Linked DNA regions of Desulfocurvus vexinensis DSM 17965. The protein of the gene in region 2 interacts with the protein of the main gene of each other region in a pairwise test. Links are inferred from orthologs where the notes say so. Each region holds a gene or a part of one and is shown on either strand. Other genes may lie near its edges.

Region 1 (5,427 bases), on a different replicon or contig from region 2:
GTCCCCCGGCGAGTTCACCGCCCTGCTGCGCGGCTTCGCCCCCCTGCCCCCCGAGGAGGCGCCCCTGGCCGCGCTGGCCGGGCGCGCCCTGGCCCGGGACGTGACCGCCCGCGAGGACCTGCCCCTGGTGGACCGCTCGTGCATGGACGGCTTCGCCGTGCGCGCCCGCGACCTGTTCGGCGCCACCGAGGCCAACCCGGCCTACCTGGAGCTGATGGCCGAGCTGGCCATCGACGTGCAGCCCGATTTCGAGCTGGCCCCGGGCCACTGCGCGGCCATCGTCACCGGCGGCACCCTGCCCCGGGGCGCCGACGCGGTGGTCATGGTCGAGCACACCGCCGACCTGGGCGCGGGCACCATCGAATTCCGCAAATCCCCGGCCCCGGCGGACAACGTCATGCTACGCGGCGAGGACGCCCGGGCCGGGCACACGGCCCTGGCCGCCGGAACCGTGCTGCGGCCCCAGGAGATCGGCCTGCTGGCGGCCCTGGGCTTCGAGGCCGCCACGGTGCGCGCCCGGCCCCGGGTGGCCATCCTGTCCACCGGCGACGAGCTGGTGCCCGTGGCCGCCACCGTGCGCCCGGGGCAGGTGCGCGACGTGAACTCGCACACCCTGGCCGCCCTGGCCCGCGCCGCCGGGGCCGAGCCCGTGCTGCACGGGCTGGTGCCCGACGAGGCCCGGGCCCTGGAAGCGGCCCTGGCCGCCGCCGTGGCGGACAGCGACGTGGTGCTCGTGTCGGGCGGCTCGTCCGTTGGCGTGCGCGACCTGACCCAGGCGGCCATCGAGGCCCAGCCCGACGCCCGCATCCTGGCCCACGGCGTGGCCATCAGCCCGGGCAAGCCGACCATCCTGGCCCGGGTGGGCACCAAGGCCGTGTGGGGGCTGCCCGGGCAGGTGACCTCGGCCCAGGTGGTCATGCTGGCCTTCGGCTGCCCGCTGCTGCGCCACCTGGCGGGCGACGCCGGGGCCTTCGACCCGGCCCGGCGGCGCACGGTGCGCGCGCGCCTGGCGCGCAACGTCCACTCCAAGCCCGGGCGCGAGGACTACGTACGCGTGGCCCTGGAGCGCGACGGGACCGGAGCGCTGGCTGTGCCCCTGGCGGGCAAGTCGGGCCTGCTGCGGACCCTGGTCCAGGCCCGGGGGCTGGTGTGCATCCCCGCCGAAAGCGAAGGCATGGACGCCGGGGCGGCGGTGGACGTCTGGCTGCTGGACTGAGCCGCCCGCCGTCAGGCACTTGAACTCCCCCGCTTTTTCAAGCACACCTGTCTTCAGGGACATCTGTCTTCGACACCCCGGCGGCCCCGCCGCTGCCCCCGCCCCGCCCCAAAGGAGGCCACGCCATGAAGCGCAACATCTATCTGGACACCGTGCCCATCGAGGAAGCCCTGGAGCGCGTGCGCGCCGCCCTGGACCGCGACGCCCTGCTGGGGGTGGAAACCGTGCCCACCCACGAGACCGCCGGACGCGTGACCGCACACGGAGTGTATGCCAAACTGTCATCGCCTACGTATCACAGCGCAGCCATGGACGGCATCGCCGTGCGCGCCGAGGCCACCTTCATGGCCCGCGAGGGCCAGCCCCTGACCCTGGCCCGGGGCCGCGACTTCGTGGCCGTGAACACCGGCAACCCCCTGCCCCCGGGCATGGACGCGGTGATCATGGTCGAAAACGTGGTCCAGGCCGACGACGACGCCGTGACCATCGAGGCCCCGGCCTTCCCCTGGCAGCATGTGCGGCGCATCGGCGAGGACATCGTGGCCACCGAGCTGCTCATGCCCCAGAACCACCCGCTCTCGGCCTACGATGTGGGCGCCCTGCTTTCGGCGGGCATCTGGGAGCTCGACGTCCGCCGCCGGGTGAAGATCGCCATCATCCCCACCGGCGACGAGGTGCTGGACTTCACCGCCCGGCCCGAGCCCAAGCCGGGGCAGGTGGTGGAGAGCAACTCCCAGGTCTTCGTGGCCCTGGCCCGGGCCTGGGGCTTCGAGGCCACGCGCGTGCCCCCGGTGCCCGACGACCCCGAGGCCCTGGCCGGGGCCGTGGCCCGGGCCCTGGCAAGCGACGCGCACATCGTGGTCATCGGCGCGGGCTCGTCGGCGGGCAGCAAGGACTACTCCCGGGCGATCATGGAGCGCTTCGGCACGGTGCTGGTCCACGGCATCCAGGCCATGCCCGGCAAGCCTTCGCTGCTGGGCGTGGCCGGGCCGGAGCACGGCGGCAAGCTGCTGGTGGGCGCGCCGGGCTATCCCGTGAGCGCGGTGGTCTGCTTCGAAGAGCTGCTGGCGCCCCTGGCCGCCTGGATGACGCGCAAGATCGCCCGCCGCCGCCCGCGCGTGCAGGCCGAACTGACGCGCCGCGTGCCGTCCAAGCTGGGCATGGAGGAATTCCTGCGCCTGTCCATCGGCCGGGTCGGCGGCAAGTACGTAGCCACGCCCCTGGCGCGCGGGGCGGGCATGATCACCACCATGACCCGCGCCCAGGGCCTGATGCGCATCCCGGCCAACGCCGAGGGCGTGGAGCAGGGCGAGACCGTGCAGGCCGAGCTGCTGGTGCCCGCCGCCGCCCTGGACGACATCCTCGTGGCCGTGGGCTCCCACGACAACACCATGGACCTGCTGGCCGACGCCCTCATGGGCCGCCAGGCGCCCATCCGCCTGGCCTCGACCCACGTCGGCTCCATGGGCGGCATCATGGCCGTGAAGAACGGCTCCTGCCACCTGGCGGGCATCCACCTCTTCGACCCCGAGTCCGGCGACTACAACTTCCCCTTCCTGGACAAGTACCTGCCCGGGCGCGAGCTGACCGTGGTCAACCTGGCCATCCGCCACCAGGGGCTGATGGTCGCCCCGGGCAACCCCAAGGGCATTGCGGGCGTGGCCGACCTGGCCCGGCCCGACGTGCGCTTCATCAACCGCCAGCGCGGCGCAGGCACGCGCATCCTGCTGGACGACCACCTGAAGCGGGCGGGCATCGCCCCCGAGGCCGTGGCCGGGTACGACAAGGAGGAGTTCACGCACATGGCCGTGGCCGTCAACGTGCTCACCGGCGCGGCAGACTGCGGCCTGGGCATCCGGGCCGCGGCCCGGGCCCTGGGGCTGGACTTCGTGCCCCTGGCCCGCGAGCGCTACGACCTGCTCATCCCCTCGGCCCACCTGGAGGACCCCAAGATCCAGGCCATGCTCGAGCTGGTGCGCGACGCGGCCTTCCAGGAGCGCATCAAGGCCCTGGGCGGCTACGAGACGGCCCTCACGGGCCAGACCATGCGCCCGGGCCTGGGCCTGGGGGAAGACGCATAGGCTCACCGCCGGACGGACACGGCCCGGCAGCTTATGAGGCCCCGTGGTTGAGCCATTGCGCGCCGGGGCAGACACCCCGGTGCGGGCGGCGGGGGCCGCAGGGAGTGGGCTCCGGGAGGCAGCGGTCCAGGGACCTCAGGCGCGAGGGCGAAGGGGCAGACAGGCGCCGCCCCCGAAGGGCGCGACCCGGGGTGCCTGCGGCGGAAGGGGCGAAAATTGCGCGGCGGCGCGGCTCCGCCCTGGCTGGCGGGGGGAGCCGCGTCCCGAACGCCGCCCCGCAGCGCGGTGGCGCAGAGGCAGGAAACCCCAGGGCGCGGACGGCAGGCCGCCGCAACGGCGACAGGTCCGCCGGGCCACGGCGATGGGCCGCCCCGCCGCCCTGCCCGTCAGGCCCCGCCGCCCTGCCCGCGCCGGGCCCAGCGCCTGCGGGCGAACTCGCCCAGCACCACGGCTCCGGCCTGGGCCACGTTGAGGGAATCGAAGGGCCGGGCCATGGGGATGGTCACGCAGGCGGTGGCCCGCTTTTGCACCCCCGGGCGCACGCCCTTCTCCTCGTTGCCCAGCACGAGCACCGCCGGGGTGTACAGGGGCGCGTCGAACAGCGGCACGGCCCCGGGCTCGGCCACGGTGGCGTAGACGTTCCAGCCCTGGTCCAGGGCCTGGTCCAGGGCGCGGGCCAGGTTGACCACCCGCGCCACGGGCAGCCGGGCCAGGGCCCCGGCGCTGGCCTTGGCCGCCGCGCCGCCCAGAAAGGCCGTGCGGTCCTGCGGCACCACGAGCCCGGCGCCGCCCAGGGCGTACAGGGTCCGCGCCAGGGCGCCGACGTTGCCGGGGTCCTGGACCTGGTCCAGGGCCAGCAGCAGCGGCAAGGGCGCGTCCAGGGCCGTGCGCAACAGCTCCTCGAAGCTCGCGTAGCCCGCCTCGCGCACCCGGGCCACGACGCCCTGGGTGTTGCCCGGGAACAGGCGCTCCAGCTCCACGCGCTCCACCAGCCGGAAGCGCACCCGGGCACGCTTGCAAAATTCGACGATTTGTGAAATCTCTAGCCCACGTGCCCCTTTCTGCAGGAACACCGTATCCACCCGCTCGGGTGCGGCGTCCAGCAGTTCCAGCACGGGCTTGCGGCCCGGAACGACGCTGTCCTGGCCTGACTCCTGACTTGCTTTCATGTTCTTTTCCTTGTGGATAAGGCTCTTTGCCCGAGGCTGAATCTGCCTACGGCGCCTGGGTGTTGTCCATAAAATTCTTGACGGGCTCTCGTGTTTTTCTAGATAGTTTCTAAAGTTTACCCCGGGAACTGCCCGTTTTCACCCGGAAAACCTCAAGAGAACGGAAACCAAAGCTTATGCACAAATCCCTGGTCCGCGCAATCGCGCCTGTGCTGTTCGCGGTGCTGCTCCTGGGGGCCCTGCCCGGCTGCGCCATGAAAAAACCGGTGGCGGACGCGGACCTGGCCGCCCCGCCCGACGCGCGGCACGAGGCCTCAAGAGCTTCCCGGCCCGACCTGGCCCCCCGCCTCGACGACGACGCCCTGACCCAAGACGAAGACACCCCGCTGACCGCCGAAGAACGCAAGGCTCTGGAAAGCGACTTGGGCATCACCTTCGAACTCGACGAGCGCGACACCGAAGAGGTCCGCGCGTTCTTCACCTATTTCACCCACAAGGGCCGCAAGCATTTCGAAGCCTGGCTCAAGCGCTCGGAGCGCTATCTGCCCTATGTGCGCCGGGTGTTCGCCGAGCGCGGGCTGCCCCACGAGCTGGTCTACCTGCCCTTCGTGGAGAGCGGCTACAACACCGCCGTGCGCTCCCGCGCGGGCGCCCAGGGCATGTGGCAGTTCATGCCCTTCACGGGCAAGAAGTACGGGCTGCACGTGGGCTGGTGGCTGGACGAGCGCAACGACCCCTACAAGGCCACCCACGCCGCCGCCGACTATCTGACCAAGCTGCACGGCGACTTTGGCGACTGGTATCTGGCCCTGGCCGCCTACAACGCGGGCGAAGGCCGCGTGGCCAAGGCCATCGCGCGCAGCGGCTGCGATGACTTCTTCGAGCTGTCGCAGATGCAGCAGGGCAAGACCAAGGGCGGCCGCCGCTCCTACTACCTGCCCCAGGAGACGCGCCATTACGT
Region 2 (8,122 bases):
GGCACGCATGCTTGCGGAAATGAAAATATTCGCCCCGCCGGTGGGCCCGTGATGCACGGCGGTGCTCCACAGCACCTCGCGGATCACGGTGTTCTGGGCTTCGAGGTCGAGCCCCGTCTGTTCCCGCACGGCCTGGATCGTGGGCGAATAGTAGTGGCTGTGGATGAAGTCGTCCTGGAGCTTCTCGAACAGCCTGGGGTGTTCGCCCGCGATGCGCACCCATTCCCGGGGCATGGCGCCCTGGGTCCCACCGGTGTTCGCAGCGCCAGCCGCACGCAAGCGTTGTGCCCACGTCGGCGCCTTTTTGTCCAGATATTTTATGAAGTTTCTGATGGCGCCCTTGCGCGATGAGATCTGGTATTTGCCGTAGGACGTGCCTCCGGAGGCGTCGTAGCCGATGGCGAACACCCCGCGCAGGCCGGATTCGAAATGCGCCGAGAGCGCGCCCAGGCTGCTGCGCCGGGCCTCGGCCATGCGCAGGCGGTCCAGGCGGGTCTGGGGCGGGGCGATGGCCGAGGCGGGCAGCTCGGCCAGCAGGGCCGGTTGTCCGGGCTGAGCCGCGCGCACGCTGGCAAACACCGCCCCCAGGCGCCCGGGGGCGCTGGCGGCGGCCAAAAAGGCTTCCTTGTCCTGCGGGTGGAAGGCCAGCTGGTCCACGGGCATGCGGATTTCCGAGCAGGCCACGGCCACGCGCACCGAGTCGAAGACCTCCGGGCCCGGCGCGCGGCGCGCCAGGGCGGGCAGCCGCAGCAGGGGGTGGCGGTCGGCGCTGGCCAGCAGCAGCAGGTCCTCCTCGCCGCCCAGCAGCAGCGGGCCGTCATCGTCCGGCGCCAGGGCGGCCTCACGGGCCAGGAACTGCGCGGGCAGGGGCGAGTGGGCGTGCATGGTGGGCAGGTAGAGGTCGGCCAGGGTGCGGAATTCCTCGGCCAGGCCGGGGTCCTGGGGCGCCCGGGGCGCCTGGGCCGCCGGAGCGGGCGGGGCCGGGTCGGCCCCGGGCAGGAAGACCTTGAGGAAGACTGCCTCCAGCGCGAAGACCAGGAACAGGTAGAAGAACAGGGTCAGGGGGAAGTGCCAGCGGTCCGGCGGCAGGAGCGTCCGCAACCCGGCCCGCGCGCCGTGGCGCAGCTCGGCCCGGGCCAGGGCCCAGGCCCTGCGCCCCTGGCGCCCGGCCAGGGCCGCTGCGGCCATGGCCGCGGCCCAGCGCACGCCAAGGCGGGCGGGAACGGTGCAGAGCGGGCGGAGGAGCAGGGTGCGCAGGGTCATTGCCGGGTGCCGTGCCTCGGGTGTCGGCCTGGGCTGCCGGAGGGCCAGCCTGTGCCGCTTGTGTCGTTTCGGGGCGGCGTCGGGTTCCGGACGCCGGGTACCGGGATTGCGCACATCATGCAATATGCGTACCCGTGTTGTCGAGTCTTTCGGTGGGAAGCGGATGCCGGGCGGGGCGGATCAGGGCGCCACGCGCAGCAGCACCTGGTCGCTGCCCGGGCGCTTGCGCAGCACCAGGCGCGCCCCGGGCGCGATGCGCTCGGGCAGGTCGCCCGCCGCGTCGAAGCCCGCGCGGCTCAGGCGCACGGGCACCACGGCGCCCTCGTCGGTCACCGCCAGCAGGGACAGGAAGGCGTCGTTGGCCAGCACCTCGCGCTCCCAGGCCGGGGCGCAGTCCCAATCCTGCCCCAGGCGCGCCAGCAGGGTGGCGGTGTCTTCGCCGTGGCGGGCGATGCACAGGTGCTCGAAGGGGAACGGGAAGAGGTGCGCCGGGGTCAGCTCCAGCTCCGGGGCCCCGTCGCCCAGCAGGCTGGCGGCGGCGTGCAGGTTGGCCTCGGCCTGGCGCCAGCGGTCGTCGCCCTGGGTGCAGGGCATGGCCGGGGCGGTGTCCAGCCGGTTCCACAGGATGTAGGACAGCACCAGCCCGGCCAGGAACAGCGTGGAAGCGGCACTGGCCGCCAGCAGCCATCTGCGCAGCATGGGCCCGGCTCCGGCCACGGCGTCCCTCCTGCCCGTGCGGGGCTAGTCCTCGCGCGCGGGCCAGCGCGAGGAGTCGTCCTTGAACAGCTTGTAGGTGATGGAATCCATGAGCGCCTCCCAGCTGGCGTGGATCACGTCGTAGGACACGCCCACGGTGGTCCAGGTGTGCGTCTTGTCCTGCGACTCGATGAGCACGCGCACGTAGGAGGCCGTGCCGCCCGTGTCGCGCAGGGCGCCCGAGAGCACGCGGACCTTGAAGTCGGACAGGCGCATGTCGCGCACGGCGGGGTAGAAGCGGTCCAGGGCCTTGCGGATGGCGTTGTCCAGGGCGTTGACCTGGCCCATGCCCGTGGCCGCCGTGTGCTCCACCTGCCCGCCGACCTTGATGCGCACCGTGGCCTCGCTGTAGGGCTCGGCCTGGTCCTCGCGCAGCATGTCCACCACGTTGAAGTGCAGCAGGCGGAAGTACTGCTTGGACAGGCCCATGGCCCGGAAGAACATCAGCTCGAAGGACGCCTCGGCCGAGGAGTATTCGTAGCCCCGGCTCTCGCGTTCCTTGACCTCGGCCAGCAGCTCCATGACCGCCGAGTCGTTCTTGTCCAGCTCGAAGCCGAAGCGCCGGGCCATGAACAGGATGTTGCTGCGCCCGGCCAGGTCGGAGAGCAGCACGCGCTGGCGGTTGCCCACGGCCTCGGGGCGGATGTGCTCGTAGGTCTCGGGGTTGCGCAGCACGGCGGAGACGTGGATGCCGCCCTTGTGGGCGAAGGCCGAGCGGCCCACGAAGGGCTGGCGCATGAAGGGCCGCAGGTTGCAGACCTCGGCCACGAAGGCGCTGGCCTCGGTCAGCCGGGCCAGGGCACCCTCGGGCAGGCAGCGGTAGCGCCCGCCGTGCTTGAGCTCCAGGTTGGGGATGATGGAGCACAGGTTGGCGTTGCCGCAGCGCTCGCCGTAGCCGTTGACGGTGCCCTGGATATGGGTCGCGCCGGCCTCCACGGCCTCCAGGGCGGCGGCCACGGCGGTTTCGGAGTCGTTGTGGGTGTGGATGCCCAGGGTGGCGCCGGGCAGGGCCTTGCGCACGGCGCGCACCATGCGCCGGATTTCCGCAGGCATGGTGCCGCCGTTGGTGTCGCACAGCACCACGGCGTCGGCCCCGGCCTCGTGGGCCCGGCGCAGCACGGCCAGGGCGTAGTCCGCGTTGGCCTTGTAGCCGTCGAAGAAGTGCTCGGCGTCGAAGAACACCTCCTGGAAATGCTGGCGCAAGAAGGCGATGGAATCGCCCACCAGCTCCAGGTTGCGCGCCAGGGGCACGCGCAGGGCCTCGCGCACGTGCAGGTCCCAGGCCTTGCCGAAGATGGTCGCCACCGGGCAGCCCGACTCCACCAGGGCGCGCAGGTTGGGGTCGGTCTCGGCGGTCTTGGACGGGGCGTGGGTGCTGCCGAAGGCGGCGATGCGCGCGTTCGCCAGGCCGTATCCGGCGATCTCCTGGAAGAAGGCGCGGTCGGTCTGGTTGGAGCCGGGCCAGCCGCCCTCGATGTAGTCCACCCCCAGTTCGTCGAGCTTCTGGGCGATGCGCACCTTGTCCGCCGTGGAGAGGTTGATCTCCTCGGCCTGGGTGCCGTCGCGCAGCGTGGTGTCGTAGATGGCGATCTTCTTTGGCATCAGCAGGCGTTCCGGACCTTGTCCAGCTCGAATTTGTCGTGCAGCGTGCGCACGGCCAGTTCGGTGTACTTCTCCTCGATGAGGCAGGTGACCTTGATCTCGGAGGTGGAGATCATCAGGATGTTGATACCCTCGTCGTGCAGGGCGGCGAACATGCGCGAGGCCACGCCGGAGTGCGAGCGCATGCCCACGCCGATGACCGAGACCTTGGCCACGCGCTCGTCGGTGAGCACGCCGGTGGCGCCCAGGCGGTGCTTGATGGCTTCGATGATCTGGAGGGTCTCGTCCAGGTCGGCGCGCGGTACGGTGAAGGTCATGTCCGTGGTCTTGCCGTCGCGCGAGGTGTTCTGGATGATCATGTCCACCACGATGCCCGCGTCGGCCAGGGGCGAGAACAGCGCCGAGGCCACGCCCGGGCGGTCCTGCACGTCCAGGACGGTGACGCGGGCCTGGTCCTTGTCGTATGCAATGCCCGAAACCAGAACGGCTTCCATGCTTTTATCCTCCTGGGTTACGAAAGTGCCGTTGCAGTCCGAGAAGGTGGAGCGGACGTGCACGGTCATGTTGTACTTCTTGGCGAACTCGACGGAACGGATCTGGAGCACCTTGGCGCCCATGCTGGCCATTTCCAGCATCTCGTCGTAGCTGATCTTGGGGATCTTGCGCGCCGTGGAGCACAGGTTCGGGTCGGTGGTGTAGACGCCGTCCACGTCGGTGTAGATTTCGCACACATCGGCGTTGATGGCCACGGCCATGGCCACGGCGGAGGTGTCCGACCCGCCGCGGCCCAGGGTGGTGATGCGCCCGTGGCAGTCCACGCCCTGGAACCCGGCCATGACCAGCACGTCGTGGCTGTCCAGCATGGCGCGCAGCTTGTCGCTGTTGATGCCCAGGATGCGGGCCTTGCCGAAGCGCGAATCCGTCTCCACCTCGGCCTGGAAGCCGAGCAGGGAGCGGGCCTTGAGCCCGGCGTCCTTGAGCAGCATGGCGAACAGGGCCACGGAAATCTGCTCGCCGGTGGAGACCAGCGAGTCCATCTCCGCCGCGTCGGGGCGCGGCGACCATTGGCGGGCCATGGCGATGAGCCGGTTGGTCTCGCCAGCCATGGCCGAGAGCACCACCACGACCTTGTTGGCCCCGCCGCAGTGCGCGGAGCGGACCTTGGCCAGCACCTGGCGCATGCAGTCCAGGTTGGCCACGGAGGTGCCCCCGAATTTCTGAACAATGATGCCCATCTCGCTTCACTCCTGGGGACGGGTTTGCGGATCTGGCGCACCGTAATCGATTGCCAGCGCGTGAAGGGTTTCCTTGGCCTTCTTTCCCGCCGCCGTCAAGACCACCGTGCGCACGGCGGCGTCTTCGGGCCAGCGCAGCAGCAGGTGCTCTGCGGGCCAGTGGGCGCGGTCCAGGTACTGGGCCCATTCCACCACCACCAGCAGCCCGGGGTCGTGCAGGTATTCCAGCAGGGTGTCGTCGGGCCCCAGGCCTTCCAGGCGGTAGAGGTCGAAGTGCGCGGTCTGCGGGTCGGTGGGGTAGAGGTTCATGATGTTGAAGCTCGGGCTGGACACGCGGGCCTGCCCGCCGCCGGGCAGCGCGGGCGCCAGGGCGCGCACCAGGGTCGTCTTGCCCGCGCCCAGGCCCCCGGAGAGCAGCACGGCCTGGGCCGGGCCCGTGGCCAGGAGCGCGCGGGCCAGGGCCCGGCCCAGGGCCAGGGTCGCCGCCTCGTCGGGCAGCTCCAGGGTCAGGGTCGCGCGTTCACCCATCGGGGCTAGGCCGGGCCGTCCAGCAGGGTGCGCAGGATGTCCTCCTTGCCGATGACGCCCACGAGCTTGCCCTTGTCCACCACGGGGATGGTGTGGAGCTTGCGGTCCACCATCAGGGTCGCCACCTCGGCGATGGGCGTGTCGGGCGCCACGGTCACGGGGTCGGGGCTCATGGCCTGGCCCACGGTGAGCGCGGCGATGCGCTCCATCTCGCGCTCCAGGTCGCGCGTGGACGACAGGGGGATCAGCCCGTCCAGCAGGGTGAAGACCGAGGGCAGGCGCAGGGTCTTCTGCTGGGCCACCAGGTCGCTCTGGCACAGCACGCCCACCAGGGCGCCGGAGGCGTCCACCACCGGCAGGCCGTTGACGCGCGCGTCCAGCAGGGTGCGGGCGGCGGTGGCGATGTCGGCGTCGGGCGCCAGGGTGATGGGCTTGGGAGTCATGATATCCTTGGCCTTAAGCATCGGGGTCGTCCTCCGGGGTGAGCGTCGTTGGCATGGATTGCGGGAAATCGTCAAAGGCCGAAAGCAGGGCCCGGGGCAGGGCGGCGGCGATCTCCGAGGCCAGGGCCCCGCGCAGGGGCGCCCGGGCCTGCACGGCCTCGCCCGCCAGCCCGTGCCAGTACACGCCCAGGCAGGCGGCCTCGGCAGGGGGCAGGCCCCGGGCCAGCAGGCTGGCCGTGAGCCCGGCCAGCACATCGCCCGACCCGGCCACGGCCAGGGCGGGCACGGCAAAGGGCGCCAGCCACGCGGCGCCCCCGGGCTCGGCCAGCACCGTGCCCGCGCCCTTGAGGGCCACCACTGCGCCCAGGCGCGCAGCCAGGGCCCGGGCCGCGCCGGGGCGGTCGGCCTGGATGGCCGCGGTGTCCGTGCCCGCAAGGCGCGCGGCCTCGCCGGGGTGCGGGGTGAGCACGGCGCAGCGCCGGGCCAGCTCCGGGCGCCGGGCCAGCCAGTACAGGGCGTCGGCGTCGGCCAGCACGGGCGGCAGGGACAGTTCGAGCAGTGCTTCAAGAAACGCCAGGGCGCCGGGCTCGCGGCCCAGGCCCGGGCCCAGGGCCAGGGCGTCGAAGCGCCCCAGGGCCGGGGCCAGCGCGGCGGCCAGGGCCGCGCTCCAGCCGTGGCCTTCGCCCAGGGGCAGGGTCATCACGTCGGGGCACCCGGCGCGGACCTCGGCGGCCAGGGCCCCGGGGCAGGCCACCGTGGCCAGCCCGGCCCCGCCGCGCAGGGCGCCCAGGGCCGCCAGCAGCGGCGCCCCCGTGAGCCCGCGCGAGCCGCCCACCACCAGCACATGCCCGGCGCGGCCCTTGTGCAGCAGCGGGTCGGGCTGCGGCGCCAGCAGGGCCGTGCCCGCGGTCAGCAGGGCGCAGCGCGCCGGGGCCTGGCGCAGGAGAAACCCGGGGATGCCGATGGGTTCGATGTGCAGTTCGCCCGTCCACGGCCCGGCCTCGGGCAGGGCCGTGCCCAGCTTGGCGGCCTGGAAGCAGACCGTGGCGTCGGCCATGACGGCCACGGGGCAGGGGCGGCCCGTGGCGCCGTCCAGGCCCGAGGGGATGTCCAGGGCCAGGACGAAGGCCTCGCGGCCCAGGCGGTTCACGGCCTGGACCCAGCCCTGGGCCTCGGGGCGCAGGGTGCCGGAAAAGCCCGTGCCCAGCAGGCCGTCCACGATGAGGTCCGGGGCGGCCCCGAAGTGGGCCAGGGCCACGGCCTCGGGGTCGCGCGCGCCCAGGCAGGCCACGGGCAGGCTCATGCGCCGGGCCAGGCGCAGGTTGGCCGCCGCCGCGCCCCTGTAGCGCCGGGCGGGCGCGGTATGCAGCACCAGCACCAGCGCCCCGGCGTCGGCCAGGTGCCGCGCGGCCACGAAGGCGTCGCCGCCGTTGTTGCCGCCGCCTGCCAGCACCAGGGCCCGCAGGCCCGGGGCGTCGCCCAGGGCGTCCAGGGCCACTTCGGCCCCGGCGCGCCCCGCATTTTCCATGAGCACTTCCTGGCGCAGGCCGAACTCGTGGATGGCCGCGCGGTCCCAGGCGGCCATTTCGGCGGGCAGGGGCAGGGGCAGGGCGTGGGGGATGCGGCAGGTCACAGGCTCTCCAGGACGACCACGGCGGCGGCGGTGTCGCGGCCGTGGGTCAGGCTGACGTGGGCCCGGGCGCCGCCCAGGGCCCGCAGGCGCGCGGCGGCCCCGCCGGACAGGCGCAGCTCGGGCTGGCCCGAGGGCAGGCGCAGGATTTCCATGTCCTGGAAACCCACGCCCGAGGCGATGCCCGTGCCCAGGGCCTTGGAAGCGGCCTCCTTGGCGGCGAAGCGCGCGGCGAGGTAGGGCACGGCGCGCGCGGGCGGCATGGCCTCCAGCTCCGCCGGGGTCAGGATGCGGCGGGCGAAGCGGTTCCCGAAGCGCTCCAGGGTCGCCTCCACCCGCTCCAGTTCCACCACGTCCAGGCCCAGGCCGACGATCATGGGCGGCCTCCTAGGCGGCGAAGGTGCGGATGATGTCGTTCATTTCCCGCACGGCCTGGGAGATGCCCACGAAGGCCGCACGCGCGATGATGCTGTGCCCGATGGAATATTCATTAATGCCGGGAACCTGGGCGAAGGGCAGGATGTTCACGTAGTTCAGCCCGTGGCCGAGGTTGACCCCCAGGCCCAGGTCGCGGGCCTGGGCCACGGCGGCCAGCAGGCGCTCCAGCTCGGCCTTGGCGGCGGCGGGGCTGGCGGCGTCGGCGTAGTGCCCGGTGTGCAGCTCGA

The links. The genes of interacting proteins can lie anywhere in the genome.
Region 1: the proteins of G495_RS18010 (region 2) and G495_RS0108900 interact in binary tests that used the Escherichia coli proteins (3 or more experiments, as listed by UniProt). The link is inferred for Desulfocurvus vexinensis DSM 17965 from one-to-one orthologs.

Annotation. Positions count from the first base shown.
Region 1 is NZ_JAEX01000010.1:70,675-76,101, forward strand. Bases 2,576-5,427 are described here. They hold G495_RS0108900 (TrmH family RNA methyltransferase), read right to left. Parts: upstream 4,467-5,427; coding sequence 3,684-4,466; downstream 2,576-3,683. Other genes in these bases: G495_RS0108895 (molybdopterin biosynthesis protein), read left to right, coding at 2,576-3,297; G495_RS0108905 (LysM peptidoglycan-binding domain-containing protein), read left to right, coding at 4,643-5,427. Outside these bases: G495_RS0108890 (molybdopterin molybdotransferase MoeA), read left to right, coding at 1-1,216; more of G495_RS0108895, read left to right, coding at 1,342-2,575. UniProt on the Escherichia coli protein: Specifically methylates the ribose of guanosine 2251 in 23S rRNA.
Region 2 is NZ_JAEX01000005.1:248,813-256,934, forward strand. Bases 5,151-8,122 are described here. They hold G495_RS18010 (NAD(P)H-hydrate dehydratase), read right to left. Parts: upstream 7,461-8,122; coding sequence 5,841-7,460; downstream 5,151-5,840. Other genes in these bases: tsaE (tRNA (adenosine(37)-N6)-threonylcarbamoyltransferase complex ATPase subunit type 1 TsaE), read right to left, coding at 5,151-5,384; G495_RS0106720 (CBS domain-containing protein), read right to left, coding at 5,390-5,848; G495_RS0106730 (holo-[acyl-carrier-protein] synthase), read right to left, coding at 7,457-7,834; G495_RS0106735 (pyridoxine 5'-phosphate synthase), read right to left, coding at 7,845-8,122. Also shown: G495_RS20285 (VgrG-related protein), read right to left, coding at 1-1,263; G495_RS0106700 (hypothetical protein), read right to left, coding at 1,444-1,962; cimA (citramalate synthase), read right to left, coding at 2,005-3,621; G495_RS0106710 (aspartate kinase), read right to left, coding at 3,621-4,856; more of tsaE, read right to left, coding at 4,863-5,150. UniProt on the Escherichia coli protein: Bifunctional enzyme that catalyzes the epimerization of the S- and R-forms of NAD(P)HX and the dehydration of the S-form of NAD(P)HX at the expense of ADP, which is converted to AMP.